3 regions of the Rhizobium sp. ERR 1071 genome follow, and region 3 is predicted to be linked to each of the others. Evidence: predicted binding sites of a transcription regulator. Region 3 holds the regulator's gene; each other region holds the start of a gene.

Region 1 (7,449 bases), on a different contig from region 3:
CCTGATCTCGGTCACGACATCGATCGCGCTACCGACACCCGTGGAAGCGGTGCTGACGGTCGAGGCGGCGAGACCGAGCGCATCCTGAACCGACGAAATCGCGCCGATGTCGGTATGCGTCAAAGTCGAGATTTTCCAGTAGGTGGCATTGTCTCTGGCCGACTGAACCCGCAGGCCTGACGACATCTGTCGCTCGGCATTACCCAGTTTGGTCTGGGTGTCCCTCAGCACTTCCAGTGCTGTATTCACAGAGGGACTGACCCTGATGAAGGTCGAAAAAATACTCACGGCACATGAACTCCGGACGCAACAATACGCAACAAATACAAGGAGACATCGGAACCTTGCCGCGGGCGCTCATGCGCGCGGGCCGAGCGTGTCGGCGAACGGGGAGCGAGGCAAAACAACACCTGCGCTCCAGCGGTTACATACCGACATGATTAGCAAACATGCTTAAAAAAGCGCTAAACGATACCCCTGATTTACCATAAATAAGCGCAACGCCTGCAACGGACCAACCTGCCGGTGCCGACCTACTCCGCCGCGCGAAGATTGGCGAGCTTCGCGCGCAGCGCCGCATCCGACATCTCGTCATGCAGGCGCTGCTCCTCATGCGTCTGTGGCTTCGCAAAGCGGGCGATCAGCAGATAGGCGACGGGTGTGATGTAAAGCGTGACCAGGGTCGCAAACCCAAGGCCGCCCACAATGACCCAACCGAGAGCAACGCGCGCTTCTGCGCCGGCCCCCTCGGCAAAGACAAGCGGTACGCCGCCAAGGATGGTCGCGATCATCGTCATCATGACCGGGCGCAGACGCAGTGCGCAGGCCTTTTCGATCGCCTCGCGCACGCTTTCGCCCTTGTCGCGAAGCTGATTGGCGAACTCGACGATCAGGATGCCGTTCTTGGCCATGACACCGACAAGCAGCACCAGGCCGATCTGGCTGTAGATGTTGAGGCTCGATCCGGTGATGACGAGCGCAAAGACGGCACAGGCAAGGCCGAGCGGCACCGTCGACATGATGATGACCGACGACAGCACGCTTTCGAACTGCGCGGCAAGCACCAGGAAGATGATGACGATGGCAAAACCGAAGGTCAGGGCCATGCCGCTGGAATTTTCCTCCAGTGTCGCCGCTTCGGCGAGCGGCATCAACCGCGAACCAGGCGGCAGGAGTGGCGTCGCGATCCGTGTGATCTCCTCGACCGCCTGCCCGAGCGACATGCCGTTCTTGAGCCCGGCGGTGATCGCAACCGAAGCCAGCTGCTGCTCGCGGGTCAGCTGCGGCGCAACCGCATTCTCCTTCAGCGACGCGATGACAGACATCGGCACGATCTTGCCGTCGCCGGTCTTCAGGAAGACGTTTTCAAGATCCGTGGGATCATCGATCGGCCGCATCGTCGACGTCAGAAGCACCGGATAGGATTCGCCGGCGACGAATACGTCGACGACGGAGCGGCCCTCAAGTAGCGACTGCAAGGCCACTGAAAGGCCTGAAATGTCGACCCCGAGATCGGAAGCGCGCTCACGATCGATGGTGACGGAGACCTGAGCCTGTGTCGGCTCGTTGTTCAGCCGCGGCGTATCGAATTGGCCGGTTTTGTCGAGTTCCTGCACGAGTTTCAGCGCTGCATCGGTCAGCGCTTCGTGATTGTTGCCGATGAGCGCCATCTGCACGCCGCTGCCGGCGCCACGAATGCGCAGGCTGTTGGCCTGGATGACATTGCCGCGAAGAGCCGGCACGCCTGCCATGGCCTTGTTGATATCGGTGACAATATCCTGCTGCGTACGATGGCGCTCGCTCCAGGGGGCCAGCGTCAGCACCATGAAGCCGCTGTTCTTCTGGGTGTTCATGCCTGAAATCGCGTAGATATTTCGTATGTCGCCGCTGTCCATCAGCGGCTGCAGCCGCTCTTCGACGCGCTGTAATTGATCCTTGGTATAATCGAGGCCTGCGCCTTGCGGCGTGGTGAGACGCAGCATGACCATCGCCCTATCCTCGCTCGGCGTCAGCTCGCTCTTGACGTTTATGAACGCCAGGACGGCTGCAGCCGAAAACACGGCGCAGAAGACGATGACGACGAAAGGCGCATTGAGACAAGCCTTGAGGGTACGACGATAGACACCGGAGAAAAGCTCGCCGAAACGCCCGAGCGCGCCATGCTCCTCGCGCATCTCCTTGGTCAGCATGCGCGAGGCAAGCATGGGGCAGAGCGTCAGCGCCACGATCGACGACAGGCCGACGGAGAAGGCAAGCACGAAGCCGAATTCGCGGAACAGACCGCCCACCTGCCCCGGCAGGAAGGAGAGCGGAATGAACACGGCAGCAAGCGTGGCCGTCGTCGCAATGACGGCGAAGAAAACTTCGCGCGTGCCAAGCACGGCGGCAGCGCGAGGCCCGATCTTCTCCGCCCTGCGCCGCACGATATTCTCGAGCACGACGATGGCGTCATCGACCACGAGGCCGGTCGCAAGCACGATTGCCAGCAGCGTCAGGATATTGACCGAGAAACCGACCATGTAGAGCGCGGCAAGCGTGCCGATCAGCGCCACCGGCATGGTGACGACCGGTATCAGCGTCGCCCGCCAGTCGCGCAGGAAGAGATAGATGACTGCGGTGACGATCAACGCCGACAGGACGAGCGCCAGCACGACCTCGTGGATCGCCCCCTGAATGAACAGGGCATCGTCGCTGGTGATGACGATGCGCGTACCCTCGGGCAGCGATTTAGACAGCTGCGCGACGACGGCCTTCACGCCTTCGGAAATATTCAAGGTATTCGACTGCGCCTGACGGATGATGCCGAGACCAACGCCCTGCACACCGTTCGAACGCAGCGCGGTCGTGCCGTCCCTCGGTCCGAGCGTCACGGTGGCGACATCGGAAAGCCGCACGCGGTTCTTGATGATCAGCCGGGAGAAATCCTCCGGCGTCTGTAGTGCCGCCGTGGCGCGCACGACGATATCCTGCCGCGCACTCTTCAGCGATCCGGCCGGTACATCGAGTGCTGCGGTCGCAAGCGCCGTCGTCAGGTCGCCGATGGTGAGACCTCGGCTCGCAAGGGCGGCCTGATCGACATCGATGCGGAAGATCTTCTCCTGATCGCCGTAAAGCTCGACATCGGCGACGCCCTCGACCGAAGCCAGCCGGTCGGTGATCTCCTTGTCGACGAGCTGTGTCAGGTCATCCATCGTCAACGTGGTCGAGGTGACGGCAAGCCGCATGATCGGCTGCGAATCCGAATCCGCCTTGACGATCTGAGGCGCATCCGCCTGATCGGGCAATTGTTCGGTGATGCGACCGATGGCGTCGCGGACATCATTGGCGGCAACCGAAAGATCGGTCGCGTCGGAAAATTCAAGCGTTACCCGGCTCTGACCGAAGGAGGAACTGGAGGAAACCGACTTCAGGCCGCTGACGCGGGCAACCGCCCCTTCGATGATCTTCGTCAGCTCCTGATCCACCGTCTGCGGCGATGCGCCATCGAATACGGTCCTGACGGTCACGACGGGACGGTCGACATCGGGCAGTTCTCGCACTTCGACGCCGAAATAGGCGGCAAGACCGGCGACGACCATCAGCGTGTTGAAGACCAGCGCCAGGATCGGCCGGCGCACGAAGAGTGCGGTAAAGGATTGCTTGGCCGCTGCCGAGCCGGCATCCGCCACATCGTTGCCATCGGTCATCATTGGGTGATGACCTCCTTGGCCTGGGCGACATCGCGGGCAAAGCGAACCTCGCCACCTTCGGTCACGCGCTGCAATCCTTCGATGACGATGAGATCGCCATTGCGGAGATCGCCACGGACCAGCACCGCATCCGGATTGCGCTGCACGATGCTGACGCGCACCTTCGAGGACTTGCCGTCAACGACGCGCCAGACATGCGCACCCGCCCCATCCCATTGGACGGCGAGCGGATCGACGGAGGGATAGGATTCGCCGGCAAAGCGCATGCCGACATTGAAGGACATACCGGCGCGCAGAACATCGGAAGCATTATCGATGCGGGCGCGCACGCGCAGCGTCCGGCTTGCGCCGTCAACACGATTGTCGACTGCCTCGACAACGCCCGAAAATACGCGCCCCGGCAATGCCACCGACGTCGCTTCCACCGGCTGGTCGACCTTGACTGTGTTGGCGAAGCGCTCCGGCACCCAGTAATCCACCAGGATTTCCGAGCGGTCGTCTAGCATCACGATATTGGTCGTTGTCGTCACATTGTCGCCGACGACCACGGGCACGATACCGACAATCCCGTCGATCGGTGCGACCACATCGCGGCGCTTCAGCGCCAGCTCGGCCGATTGCAGCGCTAGCTTTGCGCCCTGCTCCACGATCTCGGCATCGAAAACATCCATGCGCGAGACTGTGGATTTGATATTGCGGTAGAGCTGGGATTTTTCGACAGCACTCTTCAGCGCCACTTCCGCCTGGCCGCGAGCGATGATCTGCTCGTCGTCGTCGAGACGCGCCAGCACCTGCCCCTGCTTCACTCTGTCGCCTGACTTGATGAGAATTTCCCGGATCGTACCCGCCGCTTGCGGCATGACGACGACCGAACGGATGGCGTCGCCGGTACCGATCGCGCTCAGGCGATCGTTAACAACACCGCTGACCACAGGCTCGGTGACGACAAGCGGTATGTTCTGACCGCGCCGTCCACCGGAGCTTGCCTGCGTCTCCGACTTTCCGTCCGCCGCGCCATCGCGCGGAGCAATCCAGGCCACGACAGTCTCGGGAACGCCGACCTTCTGCAGCAGGCCCGCTGCGCTGGGCATGAAGGCCACGACAGCGGCGATGCCAGCTGCCAGCAAGAAAAAAGACAAGGAAAGCTGCTTCCAGGCGGTCATGCACGTCTCCGGCTCGTTGTGTCAGAGGCGATGAAATCGCGTCGTTGGTTTTTGTGACCCCTCATCCACCCAGCGCACTTAACCGGGGGTCAATTTCGGCTCGGACGGCTCCATAAAGCAAGATTGTGCCCGATTTGCTGCAATATCGTGTTTTTGAGCATATGCCGCAAGTTTCGCCACAGATTATGACAAAGTTGTAATCTTAGTGCGGACAACGAGACGTTTTACCCGGTGAATGGGCCGACCCATTTCCACATGAAAACAGCCGTCGATCGAGTCTTATGCCCTGTGAATGTGCACTTTTTGTTCTAGTTTCGGCCCGTTTCTTTTGCCTTTCGGGGTAGAATCATTACATTGGGCGGCATGACCATTGGACATGACGATATTCCCTTCTTTGACGAGGAGCCGGAGCACGTGGCGCCGCGCCGTTCCGCGCCGGCTGCCGGCAGCATTGGCGGCGGCATTGCGGCCCGCGCCATGGCAGCACGCGACAGCGGCCGCCGGCCCGATTATCTCTCAGGCCTCAATGCAGAACAGGCGGAAGCCGTGGAAACGCTCGACGGCCCCGTTCTGGTGCTTGCCGGCGCCGGCACAGGCAAGACGCGAGTGCTCACGACGCGCATCGCGCATATCCTGTCCACCAACCGCGCCTTCCCCAGCCAGATCCTCGCCGTCACCTTCACCAACAAGGCAGCCCGCGAGATGAAGGAGCGTATCGCGCTGCTGGTCGGCGGCGCGGTCGAAGGCATGCCCTGGCTCGGCACCTTCCACTCGATCGGTGTCAAGCTGTTGCGCCGCCATGCCGAGCTGGTCGGCCTCACCTCGAGCTTCACCATTCTCGATACCGACGATGTCGTCCGCCTGATCAAGCAACTGATCCAGGCCGAAGGGCTCGACGACAAGCGCTGGCCGGCCAAGCAATTTGCCGGCATGATCGACACATGGAAGAACAAGGGCCTGAGCCCCGCCGATATTCCGGAAGGTGATGCCCGCGCTTTTGCCAATGGCAAGGGCCGCGAACTCTATGCCGCCTACCAGAACCGCCTGAAGACGCTGAACGCCTGCGACTTCGGGGACCTTTTGCTGCATCCGATCAATATGTTCCGGCAGAATCCTGATATCCTCAAGGATTATCACCAGCGCTTCCGCTACATCCTCGTCGACGAGTATCAGGACACCAATACGGCGCAATATATGTGGCTACGCCTGCTGGCGCAGAGACAGAAGGGCGAGCCGCAGAATGTCTGCTGCGTCGGTGACGACGACCAGTCGATCTATGGCTGGCGCGGCGCGGAGGTGGACAACATCCTCCGCTTCGAGAAGGATTTTCCGGGCGCCAAGGTCATCAAGCTCGAGCGCAACTATCGCTCCACCGAACATATTCTCGGTGCTGCCGCGCATCTCATCGCCCATAATGAGGGCCGGCTCGGCAAGACGCTGTTCACCGACCGCTCCGATCCGGACGACATCAAGGTGCAGGTGCACGCTTCCTGGGATTCCGAGGAAGAAGCGCGCGCCATCGGCGAAGAGATCGAGCAGCTCCAGCGCAACAAGCACAATCTCAACGACATCGCCATCCTCGTGCGCGCCTCCTTCCAGATGCGCGAGTTCGAAGACCGTTTCGTGACGCTCGGCCTGAACTATCGCGTCGTCGGCGGCCCGCGCTTCTACGAGCGCCTCGAAATCCGCGACGCCATGGCCTATTTCCGCCTCGTCTGCCAGCCGGCCGACGATCTCGCCTTCGAACGCATCATCAATACGCCAAAACGCGGTCTCGGCGACACCACTGTCCGTGCGCTGCATGATTACGCCCGCGTGCGCGATATCCCGATGCTGGCGGCAGCGGTCGACATCATCGAGACGGATGAGATGAAGCCGAAGGCGCGCAAGGCGCTGTTCGACGTCGTGCAATCCTTCCGCCGCTGGCAGGGCCTGCTCGAAAACACGCCGCATACTGAGCTTGCCGAGCAGATTCTCGAAGAGTCCGGCTATACGGACATGTGGAAGAACGACAAATCGGCAGAAGCGCCGGGGCGGCTTGAAAACCTCAAGGAACTCATCCGCTCCATGGACAGCTTCGAATCCATGCGCGGCTTCCTTGAACACGTCGCCCTTGTTATGGATGCCGAGCAGAACGAAAATCTCGACGCCGTCTCCATCATGACGCTGCACTCTGCCAAGGGTCTGGAATTCGACACGGTGTTCCTGCCCGGCTGGGAGGAAGGCTTGTTTCCGCATCAGCGCTCGCTCGACGAAAGCGGGCGCGCCGGCCTCGAGGAAGAGCGCCGCCTCGCCTATGTCGGCATCACGCGCGCCAAGCGCCGCTGCCACATCTGGTTCGTCTCCAACCGCCGCATCCACGGCCTATGGCAATCGACGATCCCCTCCCGCTTCCTTGACGAACTGCCGGAAACGCATGTTCAGGTCGCCGAAGTAGAGCAGTCCTATGGCGGATATGGCCGCGGCGGCTACGGCCAATCCCGCTTCGACAAGGCCGATCCCTTCGCCAACACCTATTCCACCCCCGGCTGGAAGCGCGCCCAGGCCAACCGCAACGATGCGACCCGCGACAACTGGGGCAGCCGCTCCGGCCACGC
Region 2 (7,449 bases), on a different contig from region 3:
GGTTGGGATAGTATAGAAACACTCCCGGCGCCAACGGCGCGAATGACTCCAGAACCTGCACGAGCTTGCCTGCTTTCATCAGGCTCAGGGCAATCGGCTCAGGCACTTGTGCAAGTCCCATATCCTCCCCGGCCGCACCAAGAATGGTGGGAAAATCACGAGCAATCAGCGGGCCTGAGACGATTGCCTCGATCGGCCTGTTGCCATCGACAAAGGACCATGGTGCGATCGACGCGTCCGAGCGGCGCATGCGCAAACAGGCGTGCTGGCGCAGATCATCGATACGTTCGGGCCTTCCCCGCCGGCGAAGATACTCGGGGGTACCAACGACCACCAGCGGAAAGGGCGGGGTAAGCCGAACCGCAACCATGTCAGCGGCAATGAACTGCCCCAGCCGGATGCCGGCGTCAAATCCCTCGGCAGCGATATCGACCAGATCTGCGCTTGCGGCGATCTCCACCTCGACCTGAGGATAAGCTTGGCAGAAGGATGCGATCAGCGGCTCCAGCAGGATTGGCATCACTGCCCGCGGTACGGTGAGGCGCAGCAGTCCCGCAGGCCGCTGCCCAAGGTCACGCGCGACCTCGCTTGCCGCGACAAGCTCCTCGAAAGCAGGCTTTGCGCGCAAGTGAAATCGTTCGCCGGCTTCGCTCAGGCTGACACTGCGCGTCGTGCGAATAAAAAGTGCGGCGCCGACGCGCGCCTCAAGTGAGCGTACCGCCTGGCTGATTGCCGATGGCGTTACCCCCAGCTCGGCCGCTGCTTTGCGAAAACTACGATGCTGGGCGACGCTCAGAAAGGCTTCCACGCCATCGAGTGCACCCTGCCTGACTGTGAAGTTCTGCTTCATAACTCGTCGACATTATCGAGAATAGTCGCTCATGGAAAGTGGCCTTATACGTGAGTTGCAAATCGGGAGCATCGCAAACGCCAAGCCCGAACGTTTGTGACGTCCCGGCTCTGCAACCTCTTCCTGGTCTTTACTCTCACAGGAGCTACTTCCATGAACGATCACGCAACCCCTGCTCAAGCGCAAGCCGTCTCACCCGTAGTCACCGGAGTGATGGTCATCCTCACCGTGAAGGCGGGCGTCACACGCGAGCGGGTGATGGCTATCATGCCAGATGAAATCCGGCGGACCGCGCAGCTCTATCTCGATGGAAAAATACGCGAATGGTATTCGCGAGGCGATGGCCGGGGAGCCGTGTTCCTGCTGGATTCGAGAGATGTCGCCGACGCTCACGCAATCATGGAAGGCTTGCCGTTGGCCAAGCAAAATCTCATGGATCACGAATATATCGCGATCGGTCCGCTTTTGCCGCTCCGCCTGCTCTTGGCCAATGCCTAAACGCCCGAAGGCAGCGAAATACACTTATTGATTTCGATGCCGTCAGACCAGAAAGATAAACACGAAGGAAACCGAGATGCCACCGGAACTCAATCTCCCATTCGTTCTAAGTGTCGCCGGCGCCTTCCTGACAAGTTCGGTGATAGCCTATGTCTATGTCTGGCCAGCGCTTCGCACAATGCGGCGTTATGAGGCTCTAAGACTTCTTGCTGCTTTCCATGCGTTCCGGTTCTTGGGGATGAATTTTCTGGTATCCGGATTCGTATCTCCGCAGTTGAGCTCGGATTTTGCCAACAAGGTCGGATGGGGCGATCTCATCTCGGCTATACTCGCGCTCGCTTCCATGGCCGCCCTTTCCTGGCGGTCGCCGATCGCCATTCCGGCTGTCTGGATATTCAACATTTGGGGAACTCTGGATCTTCTGAATGCCTATTACATGGGCGTAACGAAAATCGGAAATCCCGGTCTCTTCGGCGCAGGCATTTATATACCGACGCTTTACGTGCCGCTGCTCCTTGTGAGTCACATTCTCGCCTTCATCGTCCTATTGCGGATGAGATCACCAGATCAAGTGATATGACGCAGCGGCGATAACGCGTTAGGCTAGGATTTGGCTCCGATCTCCGAAAAAGAATTGCGGATATCAATGAAGCATAAGGATGGTGACTGACGCCTTGAAACCACTATCAACTTAGAGCAACAACAAACAACCTTTCCCTCGATGGAATGCAAAGTCGAACCAGCATGTACACCGTCAAAGAATTCTCCGGCCGAAAAGTCGTTATCGGCGATGACGACGGTCCCCTCCTCGCCAGCGAAAGGGATGTGAATGACTGGGTCAGCGCTGCATGGGACGCTGAAGCACAGCTGGTGGTCGTTCCGACATCACGGCTGAGCCAGGAGTTTTTCCGGCTCTCAACCCGCATTGCCGGCGCAATCATCCAGAAATTCGTCAACTATCGTTCGCAGCTCGTCATTCTCGGCGACGTCTCCGGATGGATCGCGAGCAGTAATGCCCTGCGCGATTTCGTGTATGAATCCAATAGGGGTCGCGAGGTCTGGTTTCTGCCCGATCTGGATGCGCTTGCGGAGCGCCTGCAGCAGAATGCCCAAAGCTAACTCAAAGGTCTGCCTTTATGGAAGTAACGCTTTCTCCGCCGCGACTTGAGACCGAACGGCTTATCCTGACGGGACATACGGTCGATGATTTCGAGCCGCTTGCGGGCATGTGGAGCGATCCTCTGGTCGTGAGGCATATTTTCGGCAATGTGGTCTCCACTTCCAGGGAGTCGTGGATGCGGATGCTGTCCTATCATGGTCTGTGGCCGCTGCTCGGGCATGGCTATTGGGCAATCCGCGAAAAATCCTCCGGCCGCTACGTCGGCGATCTCGGCTTTGCCGACTTTCACAGGGTGATGGAACCGCCAATCAGGGGTATTCCGGAGGCCGGCTGGGCACTGGCCGCGTGGGCGCATGGCAAAGGCTTTGCGACGGAAGCCCTGGCGGCCGCCGTCGCCTGGCTCGACCAGCAGCCGCGATTTGATCGCAGCGTCTGCCTGATCTCGCCCGACAATGCGGCCTCGATCCGTGTTGCCGAAAAAGCCGGCTATGGCGATCCGAAGCCAATGCGCCTCAATGACAAGCAGACACTGTTGTTCTCCCGCGCCCGTCAGCCGAAGGAATAGGGGGCGGGCAGCTTTAGCCGCACACCCGGATCGACTGGCTCAAAACGCCAGCGACTGCTGCACCGGCTTCGGCGGCGCCAGCTGAACGCCTTCCAGCTCCAGCATGCGAGCCTTGGAGTTGGAGCCGCCCGGCGCGGAAAAGCCGCCGATCTTGCCGCCAGCCGCCAGAACGCGATGGCAGGGAATGATCAGCGCCACCGGGTTCTTCGCCATGGCCTGCCCGACATCGCGCGCGGCTTCCGGCCCTGCTCCAAGCTGCTTGGCCAATGTGCCGTAGGTCGTCGTATGGCCCCAAGCGACCTGACGGGCGGCATCGTAGATCTGTCTGAAGAAGGCGTCCTGCTCGCCGAGATCGAGCGTGACGTCGGAAAAGTCGATCTCCTCACCGGCAAAATAGCGTTTCACCTTGGCGACCACTCCCGCAATCTCCGTGCTCGGCGCGCCGGGCTGCGCGTTCGGCAAACGCCGCAGAAGCAGGCGTTCGGTCGCGCCCGCATCCTTGGTCGGCAATTGAAAGCGCAGCACGCCGACATCATTCCAGGCGATGCCGCAGAAGCCGCCGGCGGTTTCGAAAATCAGATAATTTTGCCTTGTCTCGTTCATGACGAAAGCTCCCGTGTTTCCACTTGTCATCAAAATCGTCCTCGGGAGCCTCGAATTCAACCCGATTCTTGCAAAGATCGGGAATTGCCACCGTTTTGACGGCCGCCGAGCGGATTCAGGGCGATTGACAGAACGGGATCAATATCCGCCGCCAGTCGGAGGCGCGTTCAGCGTCATGCCGCCGCCGGAATTGTGATCTCCCGACGTAGAGCAAGCGGAAATGCTGAGCCCGATGAGGACGAGAAATACGGCTGAAAAGATGGCCCTGGTAAACATAGACGGTCATTCCTTGTTGGAGAGAATGGAGAGCAAGCCTCGCTTGGAATGAACAGATCAGACAGGACTTTTATTCGATCGCATTTTTGAAACGAGGATGTCGGTATTCTGATTTATGAATCTGCCATTTGTTCTCGTTTTGTTCTTGAAATCCTTGTCGTTGAGTCATATGCTTTAGAGATCAGGGAAAAAGGAGGCAAAGCCAAGCCGGTTTTGAATGAAGCCATGCAGCACATCGATCAATTATCATTTGATCTCGGCAAACCGCCAATTAATCGCAAGGACAAAAGCCCGCCAAAACGTCGGCAAGCTCTCTACTTTGCGGCGTTGCCGGACCCGGAAATCGCTAAATTGGCTGCAGAAATGACCGTCGACCAAAGTCGGCGAAATGGATTGATGCGCACAGCCAGAAAGCATGATCTCTACCATGCCACCATCTATCCCATCGACATTGTCTCTCGCTCCCAGGAGGAAGCCACCTTCGCTGCGTTAGAGGCCGGGTCAACCATCTGCTTAAAATCGTTTCCCCTGACATTCGATCGGGCAGGCACATTCGGCAACGGCAACAACCGTCAATATGTACTCTGGTGTAGGGAGGGAAACGAGGGGCTAACGACACTCCGTCGGGAATTGGATACTGCAATGCAAAGTATGGGCTTTGAAAGCGGCATATCCACTTCGTTCCAACCCCACATGACGCTGTTTTATTGCAACCACATTCTTCCCGAAGTGATTTTGGAAGAGCCGATTGCTTGGACAGTCAAAACGTTCACGCTGGTCAACAGCTTTCAGGGCGACGGCGAGCATGGCCATGTCTGGCACTGGCCATTGCTCTGAATCTGGCGCTTACGGTTTCGGAACAGGTTCAACTGCCGCCATCACCGCGGCCACGGCATCATCGACGCTGAAGCTGCAGCGCTTGTCGACGTCGACCATGCCCGCGACCGTCATGAGATCGCGAACGCGGTCATGCACACGGGCGAACTGGACGCGGAGGCCGGCTCGCTGCATCGCGCTGTCGAACTCCATCAAGGCATCCATCGCCGTACTGTCGATATCGGAGCTTTCTTCCAGGCTGAGAATAGCTGCCTGCAACCCGGCTTCGTTGCGACTGCCGGACAATATCTCGCCGAAGATCGTATCGGCATTGCCGAAAAACAGGGTTTCGCCGGGGCGCCAGATGGCAATGCCCGGTATCTCGGACGCATCGTCATGCCTACTGACATCGACGAAGTCATGGCCGTTGTTGAGCCGCCCCAAACGGGCGACATGCGGCGAGGCCAGACGATGCATCATGGCGGCAAGCGAGAGCGCGATCGCCAGCAGCATGCCATTGAGAACGCCGAAGGCGAGCACGCCGACAGCGGCACCCACTGCCACGTAGAAATCGCGATGCAGGCGGAGCAGGCGCAGAATGGGGCTGGGGTCAAGCGCATGCGTAAGGGCCGCGATCACGACGGCGGCGAGCACCGGTTCTGGCAGAAGCGCCACCAATGGTTCCGCACAGGCAATCAGGATCGCCAGGCCGATTGCAGCGAAAACGGTCGTCGCTCGCGTCTTCGCGCCAGCCGCCTCACTGGCGAAGCCTGCGGAAAAACCGGCGCCGACTGGCATGCCCTGAACGACGGCACTGGCGATATTGGCGGCGCCCAACGCTCCAAGCTCGCGATTGACCTCAAGCGTCTCGCCATAACGCAGGGCGAGTGCTCGCATGGTTCCCCAGGACTCAGCAAAGAGGATGAGGACCAGAGGCACGGTGAACTGTACCAGCCGCGAATAGGCGGTCCAGTTGGCGTCCGGCAGCGACGGCCATTGCGGCAGGATCTCGATGGGGCCGACCAGCTTGACGCCATGGCCTTCCAAGCCGAACAGATAGGAGGTGAAGATGCCGGCGACGAGCACGAGGAAAGCGCCGGGAATGCCCGGCAATCGCTTCAAGAGCAGCAATGCCGCCAACGCGACGATGCCGACTATGACGCTGATCGGATTCCACTGCAGAATAGCGCCGAAGAGTGCCGCCGCGTAGCTCAGGATATTCGAGCCCTGCACGGGCACGCCCACCAGAATCGGCAGCTGATGCAGGATGATGGTGATCGCCAGCCCGAGCGCGAAGCCCCGCAGGACCGGCCGCGAGATGAAACCGGTGATACCGCCCAGCCGCAAGGCACCGGCGATGACGAAGAGAATGCCGGCGAGCGCCACGGCGACCGTGGCAAGCCCCGCCTTGATCGTGGCATCGCCCGGCACCACCGCCAAGGTGGCTGCGAGAATGGCTGCGGACGAGGATGTGGGAGAGACGATGGCAAAGCGGCTGCGGCCGAATATGGCATAGACGAGACATCCGGCGATGCCGGCGAGGATTGCACGATGCGGCGGCAGGCCGGCAATGCCTGCGTAAGCGACCGCTTCCGGCAGCATCAGTCCGGCAACCGATATGCCCGCGACCAGATCCGCCCTGTCCACCACGAACCAGCTGCTCAGCTTCGTCATCAATCACCGACCATAGGGATGGCGCATCCGTTTATGGATAGAGATTCGCGTCTGGTCTGCAACAGGAAAATGATAAGCAAAACCAGTGTGTCACGCTGCGGCATCGCTGCCGTTGCGCAACGGACAGCTTCGCCCGATGGTATCGGCTACGAAATCCATGACGGCGCGGATCGCCGGAGAGCGGCGCAGATCCGGATATGTCACGAGCCAGAGGTCGCGCGCAGGCGACGGCACCGCCACCGGCAGGCGTACCAATGCCGGCTCGCCATCGCCCAGAAAGGCGGGAAGCGCCACGACGCCGAGGCCGGTTCGGGCAGCCTCCAGCTGGCCGAAGACATCGGTGGCGCGGAACACGATCGGGCGGCCTTCCAATAGGCTGCGCAGCCAGGTCTGCTGCGTCAGATGCTCCATCGCCGCATCGTAACCGATGAACACCCAATCCTTCTCCGGCACCTGCGCCACGCTCGGAATGGCGTAGAGGCCGAAGCGCATGACGCCGATGCGGCGCACCAGGAGGTCACTTTCCTCCGGCCTGGTCATGCGAACGGCGATATCTGCCTCGCCGTAATTCAGCGCGGCGCGACGGGTGACACCGGCAATGGTCAGCGTGATATCGGGGTGCTCTTCACGAAAAAGCGTCGCCTTCGGAGCGAGAAGGTGGGCAGCGATCGATGGCGGCGCACTGACCTTGACCGCGGCGGAAAGGCCGGCGACGGCGCTCTTCGAATAACGTCTGATGGCCTCGACATTTTCCTCCATGCCCGCCACCAGTTCGGCGATGGCGCGGCCATCGGCCGTCAAGGGCGAGGTGCGTGGCCGCCGGTCGATGAGGCGCAGGTCGAGCGCACGTTCCAGCGCCGCAATGCGCCTGCCGACCGTTGCATGGTCGACACCCAACTCGCGCGCCGCCGCAGAGAGGGAGCCGGTTCGAGCGAGAGCGGCGAAATGGTGAAGGTCCTGCCAATCAATCATCGGTGCATTATTGCACAGATATGGTGAGTTCATACCGAATTTATTCAGGTCGACGCTTATGGTCAAAGATCTCCT
Region 3 (7,449 bases):
CACAGCAATGCTATAATTGCATGGCTCATATTCTTCGCAAGTCATTGATATAACTTACAAAAACGCGATTAACCGAAATTCGGTTAATTATGGCTATTTGTTGAAGATGACGATCTCGTTCGCTTTGGAATAGGTCAACTGATAGCGTGCATACTGATCGAGCATATCCTTATCCAGAGAGCCGTCACTCAACAGCGCGACCTCCTTTTCAAGGTGTTCGCGCTTGGCGACGAGATCAGCCAATTCCTTGGCGCGGTCGAGGCGGCGCTGCTCGAAAACTTCGGTCGCCTTCAGGCCGTAATCACCATGAATGCAATGATAACCGAAGTAGCTCACGAAAGCGATGGTGATGGCGGGAAGGATGAGACGGCCGAACCTTCTCTTCTTATGATACTTTGTCCACATACTCGCTCGTCACGCTCTGGCTTTACGCGATCTCCCCAAAGCCAATGCGCTTCGAACAAGATCACATCAAATCAAATACCTAGAGCTAATTTAACCCGTAGAGATTAACCGTCCGTTGACTCTAACAGTCGGGACCAACAAAAAACCGCGCCCGAAGGCGCGGTTCAATCCAAGTAATAATTTTGCCGTGGATCCGGATGGATCCTACAGGTCAGATATCAGCCACGAAGGATGGAGCGGCCGGCATATTTTGCCTGTGGGCCGAGCGCTTCCTCGATGCGGATGAGCTGGTTGTACTTGGCAAGACGGTCGGAACGCGACAGCGAGCCGGTCTTGATCTGGCCGCAGTTGGTGGCAACGGCGAGATCGGCGATCGTGGAATCTTCCGTTTCGCCCGAGCGGTGCGACATGACGGCGGTGTAGTTGGCCTTGTGTGCGGTTTCGACGGCGTCGAGAGTTTCGGTCAGCGAGCCGATCTGGTTGACCTTGACGAGGATCGAGTTGGCAACGCCCATGCGGATACCGTCGCGCAGGCGAGCGGAGTTGGTGACGAACAGGTCGTCGCCGACGAGCTGGGTCTTCTTGCCGATCAGGTCAGTCAGGGTCTTCCAGCCTTCCCAGTCGTCTTCAGCCATGCCGTCTTCGATCGATACGATCGGGTACTTGGCTGCGAGTTCTGCGAGGTATTCAGCCATGGCGCCGGATTCCAGCGTGCGGCCTTCGCCTTCGAGAACGTACTTACCGTCCTTGAAGAATTCGGTCGAGGCGCAATCGAGGCCGAGAGCGATTTCGTCGCCCGGCTTATAGCCCGCCTTTTCGATTGATTTCATGATGAAGTCGAGAGCTGCCGGCGCGCTGGAAAGGCCGGGTGCGAAACCGCCTTCGTCACCGACGTTGGTGTTATGGCCCTGCGATGCCAGTTCCTTCTTCAGAACGTGGAAGACTTCCGAACCCATACGGACGGCTTCGCGGATCGAATCTGCACCGATCGGCAGGATCATGAATTCCTGGAAGTCGATCGGGTTATCGGCGTGAGCACCGCCGTTGATGATGTTCATCATCGGGACCGGCAGCAGACGGGCGTGAGCGCCGCCGACATAGCGGTAGAGCGGCAGGTTGGCGCTCTGGGCAGCAGCCTTGGCGACGGCCAGCGAGACGCCGAGGATAGCGTTTGCACCAAGGCGCGACTTGTTCGGCGTGCCGTCAAGCTCGATCATGATGTTGTCGAGCTGGATCTGGTTTTCGGCGTCCATGCCGCCGATGGCGTCGAAGATTTCCGAATTGACGGCTTCGACGGCCTTCTCGACACCCTTGCCATGGTAGCGCTTGCCGCCGTCGCGAAGCTCGACGGCTTCATGCGCGCCGGTCGATGCGCCCGACGGAACCGCCGCGCGGCCCAAGCTGCCATCTTCGAGGTAGACATCGACTTCGACAGTCGGATTGCCACGGCTGTCGAGTATCTCGCGGGCGATAATGTCGGTGATTGCGGTCATGATAGCTTCCTGCTCGCTGGTTTATAAATCGATTTAAATCGTCTTAATCGAAGGCGCGGAAATTACAATGGCGATCCGCGCCGCGATTTGGCACTCCTGCAGGCCCGTAACGTAAATTCATGTCAGCCTGTTGAATGCCGGCTACGTTTCAAGCCTTGGCAATGGCGTCGAAGGCCAGCAGCTTCTCCAGAAGCCGTGGCATATCCTTCAAATAGACCATGTTTGGGCCGTCGGACGGTGCATTGTCGGGATCCTCATGCGTCTCCACGAAGAGACCGGCAACGCCGACAGCGACGGCCGCGCGCGCCAGCGTCTCGACGAAGCGGCGGTCGCCGCCGGTCGAGCCGCCCTGCCCGCCAGGCTGCTGCACGGAATGGGTCGCATCGAAGATGACGGGCGCGCCCATCGCCGCCATGATCGGCAGCGAGCGCATATCCGAGACCAGCGTGTTGTAGCCGAAGGAGGCACCGCGCTCGCAGAGAAGAATATTCGGGTTGCCGCTGTCGTTCAGCTTGGCAAGCACGTTCTTCATGTCCCACGGCGCCAAGAACTGGCCTTTCTTGACGTTGACCACGCGGCCGGTCTTGGCGGCTGCAACCAAAAGATCGGTCTGGCGCGACAGAAAAGCAGGGATCTGCAGGATATCGACCGTCTTGGAAACGATGGCGCACTGCTCTTCCGTATGGATATCGGTCAGAACCGGAAAGCCATATTCCTTCTTCAGGTCTTCAAAGACTTCCAGCGCCTTTTCCAGGCCGATGCCACGCTTGCCTGACAGCGATGTGCGGTTCGCCTTGTCGAAGGAGGACTTGTAGACAAGGCCGATGCCCAGCTTGCCGCAGAGTTCCTTCAGGACGCCGGCAACCATGAACGCATGGTCGCGGCTTTCCATCTGGCAGGGGCCGGCAATCAGCGACAGCTTTGCAGTATTGGAAAAGAGGACCTTGGAGGCACCCTCGCCGACGGTGACTTCCGAATTCGTGCTCATATTATCTCCTCAAAGGCGAACAATGCGCCCTGACCGGGTGCCAACCTCGCCAATAGACGATTGTTCTTACGCGTATAGGTGACGCCGTTAGCAGTGAAATGCGACGATGTCACGGAAAGATCGCGCGTTTTGAAAAGGATTGCACGTGCTCTGAGCCCCGGATCATTCGTGCGAACAGGTAGATCATAGAATGCCTCCATTCCTTCCGGCGTCAAAATCTCCAGATCGGCATTGGCAGCCTTGATCGTCAGGCCAAAGGAATGCTCCATAATGCGCGGGCCACCGACAAGCTCCTCGAAGAAGCCGCGATAGGCCGCCGGCTTCGGCGCGCAAAGCGCTACCCGCGCGATACCAGTCACGCCGTTTTCGTGACGCTCGAGCACACTGCGGTCAGCCGGCAGCGGATTGATGCGCTGACAGCAGAAAGCGAGAAAATCCGGCGCGCGCAGATCGGCGGCGAAGGCAAGACGAAAACCGGCCGTGGTTTCCGTTCCATCCGGCATCTTCATCGGACGGGAGAAATCCAGCATTCGCCCCGCCGAAATCGCAGCCGCTTTGAAACGCTTATCATCCGCCACCGCATCATCCGTACCGAACACCACTGCCGAAAAGCCATTTTCGCCCACCCGGAAGCGATAGGCTTGATCGCGGGCAACAAAAACATTGCCATCCATGATGCTCTTCTCGCACTGCTCCGCAGACGCGACGCCCAGAGGTTCGAGATAGGTTTTATCGGCAAGGAAGACGCAGGCATTCTGCGTGCCAAAGGGATGGCGCGCATCTGGAGCCACTGTAAAACCGAGCTTGCCGAGGCGCTCGCGTGCCAAAGCGATATCGACGGTCGGCAGCACGAGATGATCCAGCGGATGCGGAGACGAAATCATGGCTTCTCCTGTTTGCTTGCCGAAGCAGATTTGCGCCCATCCCCCGCGCAATTCAAGATGGAAGCATGGAACACCCGGAGCACACGACATGGATCGAAGGCAATCTCGCAAACGTGATTGCTGATTCTCTGCCATGGCTGGCTCATGCAGCCGCGCGGCACGTTCATCCAAATGCTCGGCGCACGGGCTGAACGACAAAGTCGCGGAAGCGAGTAGAGCGGCATTTTTCTTATTTTTCCGTAAGTTAACGGAGACATAGCGCGCCGATGTTCCGAGCCGATCCATTCGCAAATGGCAATTATTTAACTGACCTCACAAGGCTTTACCGAAATTTAAGTACTTGCGGAACACATATGGAACATATAGTGTCCGTTCTGGATTTGTTTCGCAGCTTTTCTTGATTCTGGGGTTCCAAGACGATGTTGACGCGCAAGCAGCAGGAACTGCTTCTCTTCATTCACGAACGCATGAAGGAATCCGGTGTTCCACCATCCTTCGACGAGATGAAGGATGCATTGGATCTGGCATCGAAATCCGGTATTCATCGCCTGATCACGGCGCTGGAGGAGCGGGGCTTTATCCGCCGGCTGCCGAACCGGGCCAGAGCGCTCGAAGTCATCAAGCTTCCCGACGCCTATAATCCGAGCCTGCAGCAGCGCCGCGGCTTTTCTCCGAGCGTTATCGAAGGCAGCCTCGGAAAGCCGCAGCCCGTTGCCCCGCCCGCTCCGTCGAAGGTGGCAAATGACGATCACAATGGCTCGGCGTCGGTGCCCGTAATGGGCCGGATCGCTGCCGGTGTTCCGATTTCTGCCATCCAGAACAATACGCACGACATCACTGTTCCCGCCGACATGCTCGGCTCCGGCGAACATTATGCGCTTGAAGTTCGTGGGGATTCGATGATCGATGCCGGCATCTTCGACGGCGATACGGTCATCATCCGCAATTCGACGACGGCCAATCCCGGCGACATCGTCGTGGCGCTGGTCGATGACGAAGAGGCGACACTGAAGCGCTTCCGTCGCAAGGGTGCTTCCATCGCGCTTGAGGCTGCAAACCCGGCATACGAAACCCGCATCTTCGGACCGGATCGCGTGAAGGTCCAAGGCAAGCTCGTTGGCCTTATTCGCCGCTATCACTGACCGGTGAATTGTCGATGGCGGGTGACGTGGGCGCAATTGGCGCGTCGAATTTGCCGGTGCGCCAATCGTAGGTTCGATGCCTGGTCCAGGGACGCTGCGGGTTCTCGAATGCGGTTGAGAGGATGGGCTTGTCTCCGGTAAGCACCATTTCGATGGAGCCGGTTTTGCGCAATGTCGCACCGGTTATGAGCATCGCTCCGGAACGGCAATGGTCGAGCCGTAGCCGGATTGGCGTCACGATAATGTTCCCCGTGTCGCAAGCCGCAGGCAGGTAGGCCGCGTTTTCGATAGTGACCAATATCGCGCCGTTTTCAAGCATGGCCGCGCACCATGCTCCTTTCTGGCAGGCGAAACTGCCTTGCATGGTGCGGTCCAAGGCTTCTTCCATTGCGATACGGACCGCCTTCTGTTCTTCACTGTTCAATCGCTTATAACGATCTGCCTTGCCGATTTGTGGAAGTCGGCTGTCAGCCGGGAGCATGGTCGGAGGCTGATGGTCCGCCGCAACCAGTGCCTTTTGCCATTGTTCGAAAATGAAGGCCTGCGGTCTCTCGCGATTGGTCGCGAGTATATCGTCCTGGCGCAATGCGACCAGGACGCCATCTTCGGAGATCATCAGGTCGGGTTTCGGTACGCCAGATCCGAATGCCGCCAAGCCCATGGACAAGAGCGATAATAGCAGGCCCAGATGGCGAAGCCGGGTCCGCAATATGCTCATGATCAGGAAGCCGATAATGAATGTGGGCATCAGCCAGGCCGGCTGGCGACCGAAGGTAATGTCACCTCCCCAACCAGCTACGGTTCTTGCGATCATGATAACGAGTTCCAGTCCCTCTCCGGTGACTTTCCAGAAAGGCCCGTCGAGACCGAGCGGCATGAGCAGCATCGCCATCATCCCGAACGGCATAACGATGAAAGAAACGACGGGCATTGCCGCAAGGTTGGCGGCGAGCCCATATGTCGCCAACCGGTGAAAATGCTCGATCGAGAAGATAGCGGTCGATGCGCCACCGATGAACGAGGTCGACGTCACGCCTGCGAAGAAACGTGTGACGAACAATAGCGGACTTAGTACACGAAGGCGCGGCAGGATGTTTTCACGATGCCGCCGCCGTTTCCAGAGCGAATAGCCCGACACCAGCGCCAGCGTTGCGGCATAGGACATCTGGAAGCTCGGGCCGAGCACTTGCGACGGCGACAGTACAAGAATGACAATGGCAGAAAGTGCGACGTTGCGCAGACTGATCGATGGCCGATCGAAAAGCACGGCCACGAGCATGATCGCCATCATGATGAAGGCACGCTCGGCGGATACGCCGAAGCCGGAGATGAGATAATAGGCCGTTACAGTGAGAAGCGCGCCGAGGGCTGCGAACTTCTTGGTCGGCCAGGCCTGCGCGACACCGGGAAACAGGCTGAACAAGTAGCGTAGGCCGATGTAGAAAATGCCGGCCGACAACGCCATGTTCAGACCGGAAATTGCAATGATATGGGTCAGACCGGCAATTCTCAGCGCTTCGGTCGTATCCTTGGAGATTGCGCGTCTCTCATCGGTGACAAGCGCTGCGGCAAAGGCGCCGGTATCTCCCGGCAAGGTTTGCCTGATCCTGTCGCCTATGCTGTTGCGCAGGCCAGCGAGCCAGATATCGGCCGCATCCAATAAGGAGCCGGCCGCGTTATCACCGGATGGCGACAGTAATTCCGGTGTTCCGTAGGCAAAGCCGTTCGCACCGATACCGTTGAAATAAGAACTGAAGGCGAAATCATTGAGACCGGTCAATGCTGGTCCTGCCGGAGGAGTCAGGCGCGCCCTACCCCGGATCCGATCACCTAAATCGAACGGTTCCGCCTGCTTGCGCACGAAGATCGTAACCCGCTGCGGCGCGCGGCGAATGGAAGGTTTTTCCGTTGCCTCGACGCGGATGACATAGCGCCAGCGTCCATTGTCATAGGATTCCCGTCGTTCGATCTGACCGGTCACGGTCGTGGTCACGGCCGAATCGAGCATGACGGTAGAAACCCGCCAGCTCTCGCATTGCGCCAGCGCCATGCCCAGGCAAAGGAGCATGCCTGCCAAAAGAAGATGGCGAAACAGCCTGCCTGCCTCCTGCATGAGCGCGAAGCCGCTGGTGAAGACCAACAGGCCTACAAGAACAGCCTGTGGAGGCGGATCGCTGCCAGCCTTGAACCAGAAAATTGCACCAAGGCCCATATAGATCGGCGCAAGCAGGACCGCGCGACCATGGGCCGCCTCCTCTTCGATCAATCCGAAGGTGCCAAGCCGAATGCGGCTTGATACCCGCAATAGCCGGGATGTCAGCCGCGTCTGGTCCTGCGTCCGTTCCCGTCGCGGCACTTCGGCGGGCAAGATATTCGTGGCAACAACAGGGCGAGGCTGCGAGAGCGCAGCAACGTCCCCACCCTCTTTCCGCTGCTCGGATGCCTCCAAATTAGGCACTCGCCGCCGTCCCCACGCAAAACTACAGCTTTTGCGCGATTTTTGCCGTTAGCAGGCGATGAATTCAACCAAAATCGAC

What was found. Region 3 encodes LexA, which represses DNA repair genes until DNA is damaged. Its sites were predicted from a motif close to TGTTCNNNNTGTGTTCNG; they were not measured.
Region 1: a site for LexA is predicted at 5,146-5,163, ahead of FBZ99_RS09340 (ATP-dependent helicase). Genes of this name have one in related genera too.
Region 2: a site for LexA is predicted at 4,042-4,059, ahead of FBZ99_RS13795 (2'-5' RNA ligase family protein). Genes of this name have one in related genera too.

The regions. Positions count from the first base shown of each region.
Region 1 is NZ_VITM01000002.1:828,534-835,982, reverse strand. Features, by position in the region: gene FBZ99_RS09355 (flagellin N-terminal helical domain-containing protein) at 1-288, opposite strand, end outside; gene FBZ99_RS09350 (efflux RND transporter permease subunit) at 534-3,689, opposite strand; gene FBZ99_RS09345 (efflux RND transporter periplasmic adaptor subunit) at 3,686-4,852, opposite strand; gene FBZ99_RS09340 (ATP-dependent helicase) at 5,216-7,449, shown strand, end outside.
Region 2 is NZ_VITM01000003.1:741,291-748,739, forward strand. Features, by position in the region: gene FBZ99_RS13765 (LysR family transcriptional regulator) at 1-850, opposite strand, end outside; gene FBZ99_RS13770 (hypothetical protein) at 1,004-1,348, shown strand; gene FBZ99_RS13775 (hypothetical protein) at 1,425-1,928, shown strand; gene FBZ99_RS13780 (DUF4180 domain-containing protein) at 2,093-2,467, shown strand; gene FBZ99_RS13785 (GNAT family N-acetyltransferase) at 2,485-3,033, shown strand; gene FBZ99_RS13790 (methylated-DNA--[protein]-cysteine S-methyltransferase) at 3,073-3,636, opposite strand; gene FBZ99_RS13795 (2'-5' RNA ligase family protein) at 4,138-4,749, shown strand; gene FBZ99_RS13800 (SulP family inorganic anion transporter) at 4,759-6,402, opposite strand; gene FBZ99_RS13805 (LysR family transcriptional regulator) at 6,493-7,374, opposite strand.
Region 3 is NZ_VITM01000001.1:439,833-447,281, forward strand. Features, by position in the region: gene FBZ99_RS02210 (FtsB family cell division protein) at 94-405, opposite strand; gene eno (phosphopyruvate hydratase) at 624-1,898, opposite strand; gene kdsA (3-deoxy-8-phosphooctulonate synthase) at 2,047-2,886, opposite strand; gene FBZ99_RS02225 (VOC family protein) at 2,883-3,770, opposite strand; gene lexA (transcriptional repressor LexA) at 4,190-4,912, shown strand; gene FBZ99_RS02235 (ComEC/Rec2 family competence protein) at 4,893-7,370, opposite strand.